One region of the Streptomyces sp. AM6-12 genome, then DNA from elsewhere that is predicted to be linked to it. Evidence: riboswitches for the same ligand, from Rfam matches in the RefSeq annotation. Region 1 holds a riboswitch; each other region holds the start of a gene.

Region 1 (4,369 bases):
GTGCAGCGCATCCTGGAGGTCACCCCCGAGGAGGTCAGGGAGGTCGCCAAGGCCCGGCTGCGCCCCGACAACCGCGCGGTCCTGGTCTACGAGCCGAAGTCCCCGCAGGCCGTCGAGGACGCCGATCTGCCCGAGGACCCGGAGTCGGAGGCCACCGTAGAGGCCGGAAACGAGAACGAGGAGACGGCCAAGTGACCGAGCAGCTCGCCACCATGGACTTCCACCCTCAGCCGCAGGCCGGCGCAGCGAAGCCGTGGGCCTTCCCGGCCCCCGAGCGCGGCGCGCTCGACAACGGCCTGACCGTGCTGCGCTGCCACCGACCCGGCCAGCAGGTCGTCGCCGTCGAGGTGCTCCTGGACGCCCCCCTGGACGCCGAGCCGGCCGGCCTGGACGGCGTCGCCACCATCATGGCGCGCGCCTTCTCCGAGGGCACCGACAAGCACTCCGCCGAGGAGTTCGCCGCCGAGCTGGAGCGCGCGGGCGCCACCCTGGACGCGCACGCCGACCACCCCGGCGTCCGGATCAGCCTGGAGGTCCCCGCCTCGCGCCTGGCCAAGGGCCTCGGCCTGGTCGCCGACGCGCTGCGTGCTCCCGCCTTCGCCGAGAATGAAGTCGAGCGGCTGGTCCGCAACCGCCTGGACGAGATCCCGCACGAGCTGGCCAGCCCCGCCCGCCGGGCCGCCAAGGAACTCTCCAAGGAGCTGTTCCCGGCCACCGCGCGCATGTCCCGGCCGCGCCAGGGCACCGAGGAGACGGTCGAGAAGATCGACGCGGCCGCCGTACGCGCCTTCTACGACCGCCATGTGCGCCCCGCCACCGCCACCGCGGTCGTGGTCGGCGACCTCACCGGCATCGACCTGGCAGCCCTGCTCGGCGAGACCCTGGGCGCCTGGACCGGCACGCCGGGCACGCCCCGCCCGGTGCCCGCCGTGACGGCCGACGACACCGGGCGTGTCGTCATCGTGGACCGGCCCGGCGCCGTCCAGACGCAACTGCTCATCGGCCGCGTCGGCCCGGACCGGCACGACCGGATGTGGCCCGCCCAGGTGCTCGGCACCTACTGCCTCGGCGGCACCCTCACCTCCCGCCTGGACCGCGTGCTGCGCGAGGAGAAGGGCTACACCTACGGGGTGCGCGCGTTCGGGCAGGTGCTCCGCTCCGGACCCGACGGCAACGGTGCCTCCATGCTGGCCATCAGCGGCTCCGTGGACACCCCCAACACCGGTCCGGCGCTGGACGACCTGTGGAAGGTGCTGCGCACCCTCGCGGCGGAGGGCCTGACCGACGCCGAGCGGGACGTCGCCGTGCAGAACCTCGTCGGGGTCGCGCCGCTGAAGTACGAGACCGCGGCGGCCGTCGCGGGCACGCTCGCCGACCAGGTGGAGCAGCACCTTCCCGACGACTTCCAGGCGACGCTCTACCGGCAGTTGGCCGCGACGGGCACCGTGGAGGCCACCGCGGCGGTCGTCAACGCCTTCCCGGTGGACCGCCTGGTGACGGTTCTCGTGGGTGACGCGTCCCAGATCAAGGCGCCGGTCGAGGCGCTGGGCATCGGCGCGGTCACCGTGGTGGCGGCGGAGTAACCACCCGCGAGGGCAGCCCCCTGGGGGCGGTGCCCGGGCAGCGGATCAGGCCCCGACAGGGGGTGGCCCTGACGGCGATGGGGCCCTGATGGCCTACGGGTCGTCAGGGCCCACTTCGTTCCACTCCCTTCCCAAGATGTCCGGATTAGGGGGGAGGTTTCCTGTCTGCCCTGTGGGATGCGCTACAAAAGCCGCCTTCTGTTTGAGGATTGGCGGCCGGTCCGCTTAGCGTCGTCCGGGTTGTCCGTCGGGCAGTGCGCCGCAGCCGCGGCACCGGACAGCCATCGCCGAGTCCCCGAGGCGCGAGCCAGGGGAGCCGGGGACCCACCTGTCCCTGGGGTGAATCGGGCCCGTCCGCGCGCGAGCGCCGGGCCCGTAGGAGACCTTCCTGCTCCGAACCCGTCAGCTAACCCGGTAGGCGAGAGGGAAGGAAAGGAACAGCCACGCACATGGCGTTCGCATGCGCCACCGGGAAGCACCGCAAGCCCGGCCGGGTCAAGCGCACCACCGCCCAGGCGGCCGGTGTCGTGGCCCTGACCACCACCGGTGTCATCGGCACCCTCGCCGCGTCCCCGGCGCTCGCCGCCGAGACCCCCGTCGAGCAGACCGGCCTCACCCCGGTGCTCACCGCGAGCGACGACCTCGCCGAGCACATCGACGCCCAGGCCGTCGCCCAGCAGCGGATCGCCGAGCACGAGGCGGCCGAGAAAGCCGCCGCCGTGCGCGCGAAGGAGGCCCACGAGGCCAGGGCACGCGCCGCCCGCGAGGCCGAGCGCAAGCGGCTGAACGCCTTCGTCGCCCCGATCGCGCACTCCTACGTGTCCACCGGCTACAAGGCGAGCAGCTCCCTGTGGTCCTCCGGCTCCCACACCGGTATCGACTTCCACGCGATGACCGGCACCCCCGTGCACGCGGTCGGCGCCGGCACGGTCGTCTCCACCGGCTGGGGCGGGGCGTACGGCAACCAGATCGTGCTCCGCATGGCCGATGGCATGTACACCCAGTACGGCCATCTGTCGTCCATCGGGGTCACGGTGGGCCAGCAGGTCACCGCGGGCCAGCAGATCGCCCTGTCCGGCGCGACCGGCAACGTCACCGGCCCCCATCTGCACTTCGAGGCGCGCACCGGCCCCGGCTACGGCTCTGACGTCGACCCCATCGCGTACCTGCGCGGCCACGGCGTGAACGTCTGACCGACCGCACGGCACCGAAAGCCCCGCCCACCCGGCCGGGGCTTTCGCCTTTCCCGGACGTTCTCGCCCGGCCCTGTCCAAAAGATATCCATGGATCGAGGCCCGCCGTCGGAAATTGCGGCCCGGTGGAATAGAGTCACGGAAAACACGCGTTCGTCGTCGGCGTCGTGTCGCGGGCATTAAGGCGGAGGTCGGTCATGCGTATTCCGGCGCAATCGGTGTGCACGGCGATCCGGGACGATATCGTCGCAGGCGCCCTCGAACGCGGGAGCCGGCTCACCGAGGAGGTGCTCGCCCGCCGCTACGGCGTCTCGCGCGTCCCCGTGCGCGAGGCCCTGCGCACCCTGGAGGCGGAGGGCTTCGTGGTGACGCGCCGGCACGCGGGCGCCTGCGTGGCCGAACCGACCGAGCAGGAGGCGGCCGACCTGCTGGAGATGCGGCTGCTCCTGGAGCCGCTCGGCGCCGCGCGGGCCGCCCGGCGCCGCAGCGAGGCCCATCTGAAGGTGCTGCGCGGCCTGGTCCGGCTGGGCCAGGAGCGTGCCAGGAGGGGCGGCAGCGAGGACCTGCGCGCCCTGGACGGCTGGTTCCACGAGACGCTGGCCCAGTCCTGCGGCAGCCCCTCGCTGACCTCGGCACTCGTGCAGCTGCGCCACAAGATCGCCTGGATGTACACGGTGGACGCGCCGCCGGACGCGCCCGGCACCTGGGCCGAGCACGGCGCGATCGTGGACGCGGTGGCGCGCGGCGACAGTGAGCGCGCCCGCGCGGTGACCGCGCTGCACACGGAGCGGGCGACGGCGGCGCACCGGCTGCGGCTGCCCGGGGCCGCGGCGCGTGCGCGGGCTTCGCAACATGCCGTAAACATGTCCGGTGCGTGGAATTAACACGGGTGCCGTATACAAAGTGGTGGGAATATTCGGCGAGCGTGTATTTCCGGGCGCCCTGAATTCCTGGAGGCGGCCCACCCGGAATTCCCGGCGTGGCCGATACGACGACGCCCGGAAAACACGGAAGCCGCGCCACCCGCTGAGGGATGACGCGGCTTCACGAATCCGGCCCGGACTTCTCGGACCCGGACACGGCCCGTACAGAGCCCGGACTAACCGGCCCGGCTGCGGCCCGGACTTCCCGGCCCGGCTGCGGCCCGGACTGTCCTGGAGTCAGCCCGGTCCCGGCCCGCCCCGGACGGCTCAGGCCACTCGCCGCCCAGGCCGCTCAGACCGTCTCGGGCAGCTCCTCCAGGCCCTCGGCGACCAGCTTGGCCAGCCGGTCCAGGGCGGCGTCCGCGCCCTCGGCGTCGGAGGCGAGCACGATCTCCTCGCCGCCCTGGGCGCCCAGGCCCAGAACGCCCAGCATGGAGGCCGCGTTGACCGGGGTGCCGCCGGCCTTGCAGATCGTCACCGGGATGCCTGCGGCCGTGGCGGCCCGGACGAAGATGGAGGCGGGGCGGGCGTGAAGACCCTCGGCCCAGCCGACGTTGACGCGGCGCTCAGCCATGTGTTGCTGCCCTTCACTGTTCAGGGTTGTCTAGACCAGTGTTCCATATCGTGAAGCGTGCCAGAAGAGGGGCTGCGCACCCCCTCCGCCGTGCTC
Region 2 (4,369 bases), 2.5 Mb from region 1:
TAGCCGGGGCCGCGCTCGGGAGCCCCGGCCCGCTCAGTAGTCCAGGCCCGCTCAGTAGTCCAGGCCCGCGAACCAGTCGCCCCGGCCGCCCGGCGTCAGGTCGAGCAGATGCCAGACGGGATTGAGGAGATCGAGGCCGCGCTGGTCGATGTCCTCGGCCATCCGGGGGCGCGCGGAGTAGAAGTGCCGGACCGCGCCGTCCGCGTCCCGGCTGAAGACCGAGACGGTCGAGTCCTGGCCGCCGTCCTCGTCCTCGCTGCCCAGGTCGTACTTGAAGGTGCTGTCCCCGGCGCTGAGCAGCCGCAGCCGGGACCAGCCGCGGGCGCGCGCGTGCCGGCGCAGGTCGGCCGGATCGGCGGCGGCCACCACCACCAGGTCGGCGTTCCGCGCCACATGGTGGGCGACGCCGTCGAAGCCGTCGAGCCACAGGGTGCACATCGGGCAGGGGGAGGTCTGCCGCTTGCCGTACATGAAGTGGTAGACGAGCAGAGGCCGCTGCGGACCGCCGGTGAACAGCTCCCGCAGACGGACCTCGCGCACCGGCGTGTCGCCCGCCTCCAGGTCGGCGGGGCCCTCCAGGAAGACGTAGTCGCCGACCTCGGCCCCCGGCGGCAGCGACCGGCGCAGCGCCGCGACCCGCTCGCGCTGCCGCATCAGCTCGATCTCGGCGCCGCGCAGCTCCTCGCGGGCGGCGAGGTACTCCGCGGACTCACCGTGCAACCGGGTGTGCCGCATCATGTGTCCTCCTGGGTGAACAGCCCCCCGGAATCAGGTCGGTTCCATGGTTCCGGCGCCGCGCGCCCCGGAGCCGAGGCGTCGCCGTGCCCGACGGGTGATGCGGAAGATGACGCAGCGGAGGGACGAACGTTCACCTCTGTGATCTTCGCGTGATCTCCGCGGCATGAACTTGTGACAAGTGATCGTGTGCCGATACCTTCACCCCTCAGCGCGGCGGGCCCGCATCATCCGCCGCGCCGGTCCCCGCCGTCGCTCGAAAGGCTCCCGCATGATCTCCGGGAACGGTCGTCACCGCCGCCCCCGTCAGGCCCCGGCCCTCCTCGTCGCGGCCGGCGTGACCGGCTCCGCCATCGCCATCCCGCTGCTCGGCGCCGCGAGTGCCCACGCGGCCGACGGCACCACCTGGGACAAGGTCGCCAACTGCGAGAGCGGCGGCGCCTGGAGCGCCGACACCGGCAACGGGTACTACGGCGGCCTCCAGATATCCCAGGACGACTGGGCCGCGTACGGCGGGACGCAGTACGCCTCCTCCGCCGACCAGGCCAGCCGCTCGCAGCAGATCGCCGTGGCCGAGAAGATCCTCAAGGACAAGGGCACCACGCCCTGGGCCACCTGCGCCCTGCTGTCCGGACTGACCTCGAACTCCGGTTCGGTGAGCGTCGATCCGGGTGTCGGCGACGGTGACAGCGGCAACGGCAGCGGCCAGACCGGCGGCACGACCGACCCGTCCGGGCTGCCCGACCCCTCTTCCCCGGCCGGCACGCCGAGCGGCGACCAGGACGGCTCCGGCTCCGGTTCCGGTTCCGGCAAGGCGTCCACCGGCTCGTCCGGCTCGTCCGACCCCTCCTCTTCGCCGAGCCACGGCTCAGGCACCGGCGCCGGCTCCGGCAAGCAGACCGGCAAGCACGCGAGCCCGCAGCCGGGCAAGCACACCGGCACGCCCGGCCCGGACCCTGCCGACCCGTCCGGCCCGTCCTCCTCGGACCCCTCCGCCTCCACCCCGCCGTCCGCGCCGGCCCACGGCTCCGGAACGCCGGCACCCTCCACCGGTACCCCCGCCAACCCCCAGCAGGCCGCCGGTACTTGGAACCTGGTCGACACCGGGGCCCTCGGCGGCGGGCGCCACCGCGGTGGCCACGCGGACGAAGGCACGGCAAACGGGCAGAACGGCTCCACCTCGGGCCAGCACGCGACCCACGGGCCGGACAGCTACACCGTCCGCCAGGGCGACTCGCTGAGCGCCATCGCCGACTCCCTTGACGTCGACGGCGGATGGCATGCGCTCTACGCCGCGAACAAGAAGGTCGTGGGCGCCGACCCGAACCACATCACCGCCGGTCAGACCCTGAAAGTCGGTGACGAAACGGGCGCGGGCCAGGGCTAGTTGACGCCCCACTTGATCGCTAAATGTCCGGTTTGGCGAAAGTGTGGGATGAGTCTCAGAAGCCCTGATCGTCTTTGAAATTCCGCGGATCACCTGGCTACGGTCAAGGCCGCTCGTCACCACGAGCCCCGGCGGCCGCAACGCCGAATCCTGCCAGCGGCTGCCCGGGAACAGTCGTCGCGTCAAGCGCCGCAGGCAGGAGCGGGGGACCCAAGGTAGGCGCCGGGCCCGGCAGTTGTTGCCGGACCGGCTTGGGGTGAAGCCACGCCTCCGGAAGGAGGGGTGGCCGGGCAACTCAACCGGCCCGAACCCGACAGCTCACCTCGCAGGCGTCGGTGAGGGGATCGTTCCATGCTGTTTTCCGGCAAGGGCAAGCACCGTCGTCCGTCCAAGGCCGTCCGCGCCGTCACGCTCGCCGGTGTCACCGGTGCCGCCGTGGCCGCTCCGCTGATGGCGGCCGGCAGCGCCTCCGCCGCCACCGCTTCCCAGTGGGACACCGTCGCCCAGTGCGAGTCCGGCGGCAACTGGGCCATCAACACCGGCAACGGTTACTACGGCGGCCTCCAGTTCTCCGCCTCCACCTGGGCCGCGTACGGCGGCACCGCCTACGCGCCGACCGCCGACAAGGCCAGCAAGTCGCAGCAGATCTCCGTCGCCGAGAAGGTCCTGGCCGCGCAGGGCAAGGGCGCCTGGCCGGTCTGCGGCACGGGCCTGACCGGCACCCCGTACAACGGCTCCGCCCCGACGACCACGTCGTCGTCCGGCACCGCCACCCGCTCCACGGACCAGCAGGCCGCCACCCGCTCCACCGAGCGCACCGCCCCGGCCCCGTCCAAGTCCACGAGCACGTCCACCGGCTCGTCCACGGGCAAGACCGTCACCACCCCGACCGGCAAGAAGGTCAAGAAGGGCGACGGCGAGTACAAGGTGGTCACGGGTGACACCCTCAGCTCCATCGCGGCCGCGCACCACGTGGCCGGCGGCTGGAAGAAGCTGTTCGACCTGAACAAGGACATCATCGACAACGCCGACCTGATCTACCCGGGTCAGCAGCTCCACCTGAAGTAACCCGGCCCGGCCACGGCCGCGGCGAGCTCCGCAGGGGGCTCGCCCGGCGGCCCGGCCGCGGGGTGCTTCCCCGGACGCCCGGACCCGGCCGGCGGACCGGGGCGCCCGACTCCGCTCACCCCGCCCGGCTCCGCTCACCCCGCCCGGCTCCGCTCACCCCGCCCGGCTCCGCTCACCGGCCCGGTTCCGCTCACCCGGCCCGACGGGCCCCTCGCAGGGGGTAGCCCCCGACGTCGTACGCCCGGTGTCGTACCCCCGACGCCCTCGACGCCGCGCTCCCGATAGGCCCCGACGGCCCGCCCCCGGTGGCCCCGAGGGGCCTCGCCCCTGGCGACCCGCCCCAACGGTCCAGGGGCCACCCACCCCCGGCGGGTCCCCCGGGCCCCAGGCCCCCCCCGGCGGGCCCCAGGCTCCATGCCCCAGGCCCACCCCCAGCGGGCCCCCAGGCTCCATGCCTCAGGCCCACCCCCGGCGGACCCCACGCCCCATCCCAAGGCGGGTCCCCCAAGCCCCCCCCGGCGGGCCCCCCAAGCCCCCCCCCGGCGGGCCCCCCAAGCCCCAGGCCCCGCCCCCGTCCCCCCAACCCCCCCACCCCGGCGCGATTCCCCCGTTCGCGCAGGGGTGGGGTCTTGCGTTCTGCCAGTCCAGCCGGGCCTCCTCCGGGCCCCCTTTGTTCCGGTGGTGAACAATGGGTACCGTCTGCGTGTCCCCGTCGCTCACCAGACGGTCGGTCGGTGGTCCGCGACGCCGGGACGGTTAGGCTCTAGTCGCAAGGGCGCAGCCGCACGGCCGCCTCCCGCACTTCCAGCGTCACATCCAAGAAGGAGATGCTCGTGCCGTCCATCGACGTCGTCGTAGCCCGGGAAATCCTGGACTCCCGAGGCAACCCCACGGTCGAGGTCGAGGTCGGCCTCGACGATGGCAGCACCGGTCGTGCCGCCGTCCCGTCCGGCGCCTCCACCGGCGCCTTCGAGGCCATCGAGCTGCGCGACGGTGACCCCAACCGCTACCAGGGCAAGGGTGTCGAGAAGGCCGTCCTCGCCGTCATCGAGCAGATCGGCCCGGAGCTGGTCGGCTACGACGCCACCGAGCAGCGTCTGATCGACCAGGCCATGTTCGACCTGGACGCCACCGACAACAAGGGCTCGCTCGGCGCCAACGCCATCCTCGGCGTCTCCC
Region 3 (4,369 bases), 2.0 Mb from region 1:
GGAGCTGCTCCAGGGTGCGGGCCGAGGCGATCGGAGCGGTGACGGTCGGCTGGGCGGCCAGCCAGGCGAGGGCGACGGTGGCGTGCGCGGCCCCGTGTGCGCCGGCGATCTCGTCGAGGGCGGCGAGCACCTTCTGGCCGCGCTCGGTCTCCGCGTACTTGGCGGCCGAGCCGGCACGGGCGCTGTCCACCGTGGCGCCGGGCCGGTACTTGCCGGTCAGGAAGCCCGCGGCGAGCGCGAAGTACGGCACCGCGGACAGGCCCTCGCGGGCGACGAGGTCCTGGAGCGGGCCCTCGTAGGTGTCGCGGGAGACCAGGTTGTAGTGCGGCTGGAGCGCCACATAGCGGGCCAGGTTCTCGCGGGTGGAGAAGTCCAGGGACTCCTTGAGCCGCTCGGCGCTGATGTTGGACGCGGCGATCTGCCGGACCTTGCCGGCCTTCACCAGTTCGTCCAGCGCGCCGATGATCTCCTCGACCGGCACCTCGGGCTGGTCGAAGTGGGTGTAGTAGAGGTCGATGTAGTCGGTGCCCAGGCGGGCCAGGGAGGCGTCGGCGGCGGCCTTGATGTTGGCCGCGGACAGGCCCCGGTACTGCGGGTGCTGGCCGACCTTGGTGGCGATGACGACGTCGGAGCGGTTGCCGCGGGCCTTGACCCACTTGCCGATGACGGTCTCGGACTCGCCGCCCTGGTGGCCCTCGATCCAGGCGGTGTAGACGTCGGCGGTGTCGATGAAGTTGCCGCCCGCGGCCGTGTACGCGTCCAGGACGGCGAAGGAGGTCTGCTCGTCGGCGGTCCAGCCGAAGACGTTGCCGCCCAGGCAGAGCGGGGAGACCTCGAGGTCGGATGAGCCCAGTGTGCGCAGAGAAGTCATGCTCCACATCAACACCGGCGACGGATGACCGCATTCCGCCGCCGGTGCGGGAACCGGCGCGGTTCCGTCAGGGGTTGAGGCCCTTGTCGCGCAGCCAGGGCGCGGGGTCGACGGCGGTCGGCTGCCCGTCCGGGTGCACCTCCAGGTGCAGGTGCGGGCCGGTGACATTGCCGGTGGCGCCGACGCGGCCGATGACCTCGCCGGTGGCGACCTTCTGGCCGACCGAGACGTTGATCGAGGACTGGTGGCAGAACCACAGCTCGGTGCCGTCGTCCAAGGTGAGGACGGTGCGGTAGCCGTAGGCGCCGGCCCAGCCGGCCTGGGTGATGGTGCCGCCGTGGACGGCCTTGATCAGGGTGCCGGTGGGGGCGGCGAAGTCGAGGCCGGTGTGGTAGCCGGAGGACCACATGGCGCCGGGCTGCCCGAAGGTGCCGGTGATCGTGTACGAGACGACGGGCAGCGTGTACTGCTTGGCCAGCGCGGCCAGCCGCTTGGCCGCGGCCGCCTTCTTGGCGTCGGCCTCCGCCTGCTCCTTGGCGTCGGCGGCCTTGGCGGCGGCCTCCTTCTCCGCCTTGGCGGCCGCCGCGTCGCTCTGCTGCTGGGCGGCGGCGACCATCGCGGCGGTGGCCTTGCTGTCGGCCTGGCCCTGCTGCTGCTCGGCCTGGGCCATGATCCGGTTGCGCAGGGCCTCGCCCGCGCCGGTGTCCGTGGCGCCCTCGGTGGTCCGCCCGAGGTCGGTGAGCGCGGTGGCGGTCTCGGCCTTGGGCGTCTCGGCGGAGTCGTCGCCGAGGAAGTGCTCGACGGTGGACAGGTGCGGCACCGAGACGTCCGGCAGGTCGGGCATCGAGACGGAGACCGGCGGCTTGCCGGGGTTGGCGCTGGCGATGCCGCCCGCGCCGACGGCGGCGATCACGCCGACGCCGAGGACGGTGGAGCTGCGGGCGAAGCCGCCGCGCTGCTTGGCGACGCGGTGGCGGCCGCGGACCGGGGCGACGGACTCCTCGCCGGGGTTCCACTCCTCCCAGGGTCCGTCGCCGTCGGGGCCGGGACCGAACGACTCGGGTGCGCGCTGAGCGGGCACGAACGGTGCTTCGGGGGCGGGACGGTTGGACGCCACGGGGGCGTGCTCCTTTCCTTCCTCCGCCTACCGGGTTAGCTGACGGGTTCGGAGCAGGAAGGTCTCCTACGCGCGTATACCGCTCGTGGACTCGGCTGAGTCCGCGGTGGTGTCCGCGTGATTCACCCCAAGGTGGTGGTTCCCCGGTTCCCTCGCGGGATTCGGCGCGTGCGCACGGAGCCGCCTCGGGTGACGGCTGGGACGACCGCGCTGCGTTATCGAACGTTAATAGACCGGAGGGGAACTTTCCAAGCCGTTCGGCTTGATCATTAAGGTTCAAACCCGTGGACTTACCGCCCAGCGGCCCGCCAATCCGGGCGAGTTGACCGCCGTTCAGGAGTCACCCGGTTTTTGATGGTGACTCAGATCTTATGCGCTGGGCGGTCGAACGGTCACTGGGGGTAACCCCCCTTCGGGGTCCGGAAAACACTCAGGGCCGGAATCCATGAACTGGATTCCGGCCCTGAGATATCAGTAGCGGGGACAGGATTTGAACCTGCGACCTCTGGGTTATGAGCCCAGCGAGCTACCGAGCTGCTCCACCCCGCGGCGATGTCTCTACTGTACGCCATCACCAGGGCGGAAAGCACACCGGTTACGACGGGGCTCCGGATCGGCCGGCCAGATGCCGGTTCGGCCCCTTGGCCAGCGGCTCGTACTCGGGCAGGACGACGACCTCGGCGCCCGCGGCCGTCAGCACCCCGGTGCCGTCGGCCGCCACCACGAACGTGTCCGGCTCCCGCCAGGCGGTCACCACCCGGCGCACCCCCGCCCGCAGGATCAGCTCGGCGCAGGGCGCGGGGCGCGAGGCGCGGCGGGCGCAGGGCTCCAGGCTGCTGTAGACGGTGGCGCCGGGCAGCCGCGGATCGGCGGGGTCGGTCTTGGCGAGCGCCGCCTCCTCCGCGTGCACCACCGGGTCCCCGCCCTCGCGGGAGTGGCCGCGGGCCAGCTCGGTGCCGTCGGCGGCGACCACGACCGCACCGACGCTGAAGGCCGTTTGCGAGGGCGGGCACAGCGCGGCCAGTTCGCAGGCGGTGCGCAGCCAGTGCCGGTCGGCGGCGGTGGGCACCGGGCCGGTGCCGGGCGCGGTGGGCTCGTAGCGCATCAGGACGACGTCCTCGATCCGGCGGGACTCGACGAGCCGCAGCCGGCCCTCCTGGTAGCGGCCGGGACCGAACAGCCGTGGGGCGGCCGGATCGCCCACGATCAGCGGGGCGACCACGAGCTGGAGCTCGTCGGCGAGGCCCTGCTGGAGGAGCTGGGTGTGCACGGCCGCGCCGCCCTCCACCATCAGCCGGCCGATCCCGCGCTCGGCTCGCAGGTGACCGAGCAGGGCCCGCCAGTCCAGCTCCGGGCCGAGTGCGACGACGTCGGCGGCGCCGCCGAGGAGACGGGTGACCCGTGCGGCGCCCGCGTCGGTCGTGTAGACGAGCTTGTCGCCGCCGGTGTGCCAGAAGCGGGCCGCGGGGTCGAGATCGCCGGTGCCGGTGACGGTGACCTTCAGCGGATATTCCGGCCGGCCCCGCGCGAGCCGGGCCGCGCGCCGCTCGGCGGAGGCAACCAGCAGCCGCGGATTGTCGGCGCGCAGGGTGCCGGCGCCGACCAGGAGGGCGTCGGCCGAGGCCCGTACCGCGTCGACCCGGTCGAAGTCGGCCGGTCCGGACAGCAGCAGCCGCTGCGGGCCGGTGTCGTCCAGGCAGCCGTCGAGGGAGACGGCGGCGGACAGCAGCACGTACGGGTACGGCGCGGACTCGGGCAAAGCTCGCTCGGTGCTCATCGACTCCAGTGTGCGGCCCGCCGCCGACCCGGCCCGCCCAGGGGGACGGCACGCGCCGCCCGGCCCGCCCTAAAAGCATTCTTATTTCCGCCCGTTGCTGTCATAGGACCGCCGAACCCCGCTTTCGAGTTACAGAAGCACCCGAATGCCCCACACCCTCAGCTCCCGAGAGGCTCGTTAGCTGACCGTGGCACGCACAGAGAGACGCGCAGCGCTGAATCTCCACTCGCCGGTCACATTCCGGGTGGAAAGCAAGGAAGGCGAGGTGTTCACCGACGGCTGTTCCGATCTTCTTGACGATTTCTTGAGAAGAATCCGCCAGCTGGAGAGTGAGTACCTGCGGGCGATGGTGAGGCTCTAGGACTCAGCCGATGGACAGGATTCACGATGAAGACGTTATGTGTGACTACGAGTTCAGCACGCTCGAGATGCAGTGGGACCCGGTCGAGGAACTGGCCCAGATGCTGTCCGGCGCGTCCGCCGCGAATCCCGACCCGGCCACCCCGCCCCACGGCAGGTCCAGCCACCGGAAGAATCGCCGGCGCATCCGCACCGAGCCCGGGTTGCTGCGCGACGATCAGCGCGGCGCGCCCGTCACGCTGCT
Region 4 (4,369 bases), 1.2 Mb from region 1:
CCGATGGTGGCTGCGGCGACGCCGACCACCGCGACCGGGACGGCGTACCGCGCGGCCCTGCGGCGGCCCGAGCGCGTCTCCTCGTCCCGCGCGGCGCTCACTGCGTCGTCGGATTCGTACGGTGCCATGTGTGCCTTACCTCCGTCGTCGGCGGCGGCTGCCCTCACGCTGGTCCACCCGAGCCGCCATTCTCACCCGGATCGGTGAGGAGTGGTGATGTCCGTGGTGTCCATACGACCAAATCCGCGCTGCGGAATCGTCAGCCCTCGGGGCCAACTCGGCGTACGACTGCGGTATGACACGTAGGGGGCACCCCTAGGGGCTCGAACGCGGTCCCCCAGGGCAGGATGCGGCAGGCGTCCGGGGTACGGCCACCCGGCGGACGCCGAACGGGTGGCCGGCCGACGCATACCGGACGGTCGGTTACTCGCCGGCCGACGGACTGCCGGACGGGCCGGAGCGGGCGGTCAGCCCGCCCGGTGCACCACCGCGTCGCACAGCTCCGTCAGCGCCACCTTGGCGTCGCACTCCCGCAGCGGGGCGAGCGCGGCGCGCGCCTCCTCCGCGTACCGCACGGTGTCCCGGCGGGCCTGCTCCAGGGCCGGGTGGGCGCGCAGCGCGGCCAGCGCCTCGGCGTGCCGGGCGTCGTCGCTGAGGTCGGAGTCCAGCAGCTCGCACAGGGCGAGGTCCTCGGGCAGGCCGAGCCGGGCGGCCCGCTCGCGCAGCCGCAGCACGGGCAGGGTCGGGATGCCCTCGCGCAGGTCGGTGCCGGGGGTCTTGCCGGACTCGTGGGAGTCGGAGGCGATGTCCAGGACGTCGTCGGCGAGCTGGAAGGCCACGCCGAGCCGCTCGCCGTACTGGGTGAGCACGTCCACGACCGTCTCGTCGGCGCCGGACATCATCGCGCCGAACCGGCAGGCCACCGCGACCAGCGAGCCGGTCTTGCCGCCGAGGACGTCGAGGTAGTGCTCGACCGGGTCGCGGCCGTCGGCGGGTCCGGCGGTCTCCAGGATCTGGCCGGTGACCAGCCGTTCGAACGCGAGGGCCTGGACCCGGACCGCCTCGGGGCCGAGGTCGGCGAGGATCTGGGAGGCACGGGCGAAGAGGAAGTCGCCGGTGAGGACCGCGACGGAGTTGCCCCAGCGGGTGTTGGCGCTGTCCACGCCCCGGCGCACGGCCGCCTCGTCCATGACGTCGTCGTGGTAGAGCGTGGCCAGGTGGGTCAGCTCCACGACCACGGCGGACGGCACCACGCCGGGCGCGTAGGGGTCGCCGAACTGCGCCGCGAGCATCACGAGCAGCGGCCGGAAGCGCTTCCCGCCGGCCCGTACGAGGTGCTGCGCGGCCCCCGTGATGAAGGGGACCTCGCTCTTGGTGGCCTCTAGCAGGCCTTCCTCGACAGCCGCCAATCCGGCCTGGACATCGGCTTCGAGAGCCTGGTCCCGCACGCTCAGCCCGAACGGCCCGACGACGGTCACGAGGGGTCTCCTGTCTGCTGGTGTCTGCTGGCGATTACGCGGTTTGTCGATAGGTCGCTGCCATCACTCAAGTCAGCGTATCCGGTCCGGTTTCGATCACCGAGAGCGCCCACCCTGCGCCCACCCGTCCAGTCCGGGACGTATCGGGTCATGACTGGCATACCCCCGGTCGAATCATCAGAACGGACATTTATCGATTTAACAGGTAATCGGGAACTTCTTCGCGATCCCCGAGAGGGGTGGAGCGCCGACTCCACCCCACCGGGGGACGAATCCCCCATGCCCGATTTTCCACAGTTTGCCATTTCGTGAATTGGGTCACCCGACCGCGTTCCCGCGGGCGGCCCGCCGACACCTCCGCACGCCTTGCCCCGCACGCGAGTTGAGCGTTGGCATTCGCAAAGGATCAAGTACCCCATAGGCTGCTGATCAAGGTCAAATGCCTCGATATAACAATTCCGCGCTTGTTCCCGGCATGCGCTCTCGCATACCTTCCCGAGCCATCGGGCGGACGCCGAATCCTGCCGCCGCCCGTACACCCATCGACGAACTCATTCGTACGGCAGGAGCGGGGGACCCAGGTAAGTCGCCGGACCGGACGACTCACATGGCGCAGCGCGTGACACAGCGCGCCGCACCGCGTGTTCGCACGGGACGGCTTGGGGTCAAGCCACGCCTCTCACCAGGCACGGCCGGGCACCTCCCCGCCCGAACCCGACAGCTCACCTCGCAGGCGTAGGAGAGGAACGTCCCCATGTCTGCTGCCGTTCAGCCGCGCCGCACCCGCGCCAACCGTCTCGTCCGCCTGATCGCCGTCGCCGGCACCGGCGCGGCCGTGCTCGCCATGCCCCTGGTGGGCGCCGCCACCGCGTCCGCCACCACCGGCACGACGTCGGCCGCCACCACGCCCGCCGGGTACCCGAACAACCTCGACGGCTGGATCCGCGAGTCCCTCGCGATCATGGCCCAGAAGGGCATTCCGGGCTCCTACAACGGCATCTACCGCAATGTCATGCGCGAGTCCTCGGGCAACCCGAGCGCCATCAACCTGTGGGACTCCAACGCGGCCAAGGGCATACCGTCCAAGGGTCTGCTCCAGGTGATCGACCCGACCTTCAACGCGTACCACGTGGCCGGAACGTCGTTCAACATCTACGACCCGGTCGCCAACATCACCGCCGCCTGCAACTACGCGGCCGCGCGCTACGGCTCGATCGACAACGTCAACGGCGCCTACTGAGGCGTCTGCGGCGCCATACCACCGCTGTTCCCGGTCACCCGGCCGGGAACAGCCTTTCGAGGACGACGGCGATGCCGTCGTCCTCGTTCGACGCCGTGACCTCGTCGGCGACCGCCTTCAGCTCGGGGTGGGCGTTCGCCATCGCGACGCCGTGCGCCGCCCAGTGGAACATCGGGATGTCGTTGGGCATGTCGCCGAAGGCCACGGCGCGTTCCGCGGGGACCCCGAGCCGCTCGGCGGCCAGCGCGAGCCCGGTGGCCTTGGTCACCCCGCACGGCTGGAGCTCCACGGTGCCGGGCCCCGACATGGTGACCGTGGCCAGCGAGTCCACGACCGAGCGGGCCACCGCCGCCAACTCGTCGTCGGACAGGGTGGCGTGGCGCAGCAGGACCTTGCTGATCGGCGCCCGCCACAGGTCGTCGCGCCGGGCCACCCGGACCGCGGGCAGGGTCGGGTGGGGCATCCGGTATCCGGGTTCGATCAGGGTGAGCCCGTCGGTGCCGTCCTGGTCAACCGCGGCGAACACCGGGCCCGTCTCGGCCTCGATCTTTCCGAGCGCGGTCTCGGCCAGCTCCCGGTCCAGCCGGACCGACCACAGCATGCGGCCGGACGCGGCGTCGTACAGCTGCGCGCCCTGCCCGCACACCGCGAGCCCGGTGGCGCCGAGGGCGGTCAGCAGGGGGCGCACTCTGGGGGCCGGGCGGCCGGTGACCACCAGGTGCCGGGCCCCGGCCCGCGCCGCCCGCGCGAGCACGGCCAGCGAGCGCTCGGAGACGGTGTCGTCGCCGCGCAGCAGCGTCCCGTCCAGGTCGGTGGCGATCAGTGCGTACGCGGGGGAGGCAACCATGATCAGAGAATACGGACCGATCCCCTCCACCGAGCCCCGCGTCATCCCCCGACTCCCGTGTCATTCCCCGGACTTGCGCCTTCGATGACTTCAAGTGGGGTCGAGGAGAGGTCTCATGGGGGTGGGGGCGGCCGCCGCCCCCACTCTCCGCAACCGCCCTCCGACACTCACCCGTGTTCCCGCGCCACATGCCCCGCCAGTCTCGGGGAGGCGAATTCCGTGCCGCACACGAAGCGCATCACCGGGCCGTAGGAGGAGGCGGCCGGGAGGCCGGTGAAGTAGAGGCCGGGGACCGAGGAGACGTAGCCGGTGCCGAGGCGCGGGGCGCCGCGGCTCGTCGCGAGGCGGGTGCGCAGGGTGGGGCCGAGGAAGTCCATCGCGGAGACGTCCACCCGGTAGCCAGTCGCCGCGATGACATGGTCGGCGGTCAGGTGATCCACACGGCCGCCGTGCGTGCGCACCGTCAGCACCGGCCGCCCGTCCTCCGCCGCCGCGCCCAGCACCCGTTCGACGTCGTCCACCTGCACCGCGCCCTCGAACCGTTCCCGCAGCCACCACGCGCCGAGCGGCCCGAGCACCCGGCGCACCAGGAAGTGCCGGGTGGCCTCGGGCAGGAAGCGGTAGGGGTGCGGGCAGTAGCTGAACGCCCACAGCGACCAGGCCCGCCCGAACGGCGACTCGGGACGCAGCCTCGGCTGCTCCCAGGGCGGCGCCCCGAAGGCGACCCGCCCGCGCCCCCGCGCCACCACCCGCACCCGCGCCCCGGCCTCCGCCGCCAGCACGGCCGTCTCCAGCGCGGACTGC

Evidence for each region. Region 1 has a riboswitch for cyclic di-AMP ahead of ACE4Q9_RS08410 (M23 family metallopeptidase). Riboswitches for the same ligand answer to the same signal wherever they lie in the genome.
Region 2: it holds a riboswitch for cyclic di-AMP, as region 1 does, so the genes downstream of both, ACE4Q9_RS19925 (transglycosylase family protein) here and ACE4Q9_RS08410 (M23 family metallopeptidase) in region 1, are expected to answer to the same signal.
Region 3: it holds a riboswitch for cyclic di-AMP, as region 1 does, so the genes downstream of both, ACE4Q9_RS17770 (M23 family metallopeptidase) here and ACE4Q9_RS08410 (M23 family metallopeptidase) in region 1, are expected to answer to the same signal.
Region 4: it holds a riboswitch for cyclic di-AMP, as region 1 does, so the genes downstream of both, ACE4Q9_RS14065 (transglycosylase SLT domain-containing protein) here and ACE4Q9_RS08410 (M23 family metallopeptidase) in region 1, are expected to answer to the same signal.

The regions. Positions count from the first base shown of each region.
Region 1 covers NZ_JBIQWN010000001.1:1,880,666-1,885,034, reverse strand. The annotation lists gene ACE4Q9_RS08420 (M16 family metallopeptidase) at 1-195, shown strand, start outside; gene ACE4Q9_RS08415 (M16 family metallopeptidase) at 213-1,583, shown strand; cyclic di-AMP (ydaO/yuaA leader) riboswitch at 1,859-2,019, shown strand; gene ACE4Q9_RS08410 (M23 family metallopeptidase) at 2,033-2,776, shown strand; gene ACE4Q9_RS08405 (GntR family transcriptional regulator) at 2,974-3,660, shown strand; gene ACE4Q9_RS08400 (HPr family phosphocarrier protein) at 3,992-4,273, opposite strand.
Region 2 covers NZ_JBIQWN010000001.1:4,383,771-4,388,139, forward strand. The annotation lists gene ACE4Q9_RS19915 (DUF899 family protein) at 52-738, opposite strand; gene ACE4Q9_RS19920 (transglycosylase family protein) at 1,007-2,122, shown strand; cyclic di-AMP (ydaO/yuaA leader) riboswitch at 2,300-2,469, shown strand; gene ACE4Q9_RS19925 (transglycosylase family protein) at 2,474-3,190, shown strand; gene eno (phosphopyruvate hydratase) at 4,018-4,369, shown strand, end outside.
Region 3 covers NZ_JBIQWN010000001.1:3,924,577-3,928,945, reverse strand. The annotation lists gene ACE4Q9_RS17775 (aldo/keto reductase) at 1-871, opposite strand, end outside; gene ACE4Q9_RS17770 (M23 family metallopeptidase) at 939-1,988, opposite strand; cyclic di-AMP (ydaO/yuaA leader) riboswitch at 1,996-2,165, opposite strand; tRNA gene ACE4Q9_RS17765 (tRNA-Met) at 2,464-2,537, opposite strand; gene ACE4Q9_RS17760 (dihydrofolate reductase family protein) at 2,584-3,765, opposite strand; gene ACE4Q9_RS17755 (DUF2637 domain-containing protein) at 4,164-4,369, shown strand, end outside.
Region 4 covers NZ_JBIQWN010000001.1:3,124,172-3,128,540, forward strand. The annotation lists gene ACE4Q9_RS14055 (outer membrane lipoprotein carrier protein LolA) at 1-128, opposite strand, end outside; gene ACE4Q9_RS14060 (polyprenyl synthetase family protein) at 468-1,478, opposite strand; cyclic di-AMP (ydaO/yuaA leader) riboswitch at 2,012-2,229, shown strand; gene ACE4Q9_RS14065 (transglycosylase SLT domain-containing protein) at 2,233-2,718, shown strand; gene ACE4Q9_RS14070 (HAD family hydrolase) at 2,753-3,565, opposite strand; gene ACE4Q9_RS14075 (NAD(P)-binding domain-containing protein) at 3,733-4,369, opposite strand, start outside.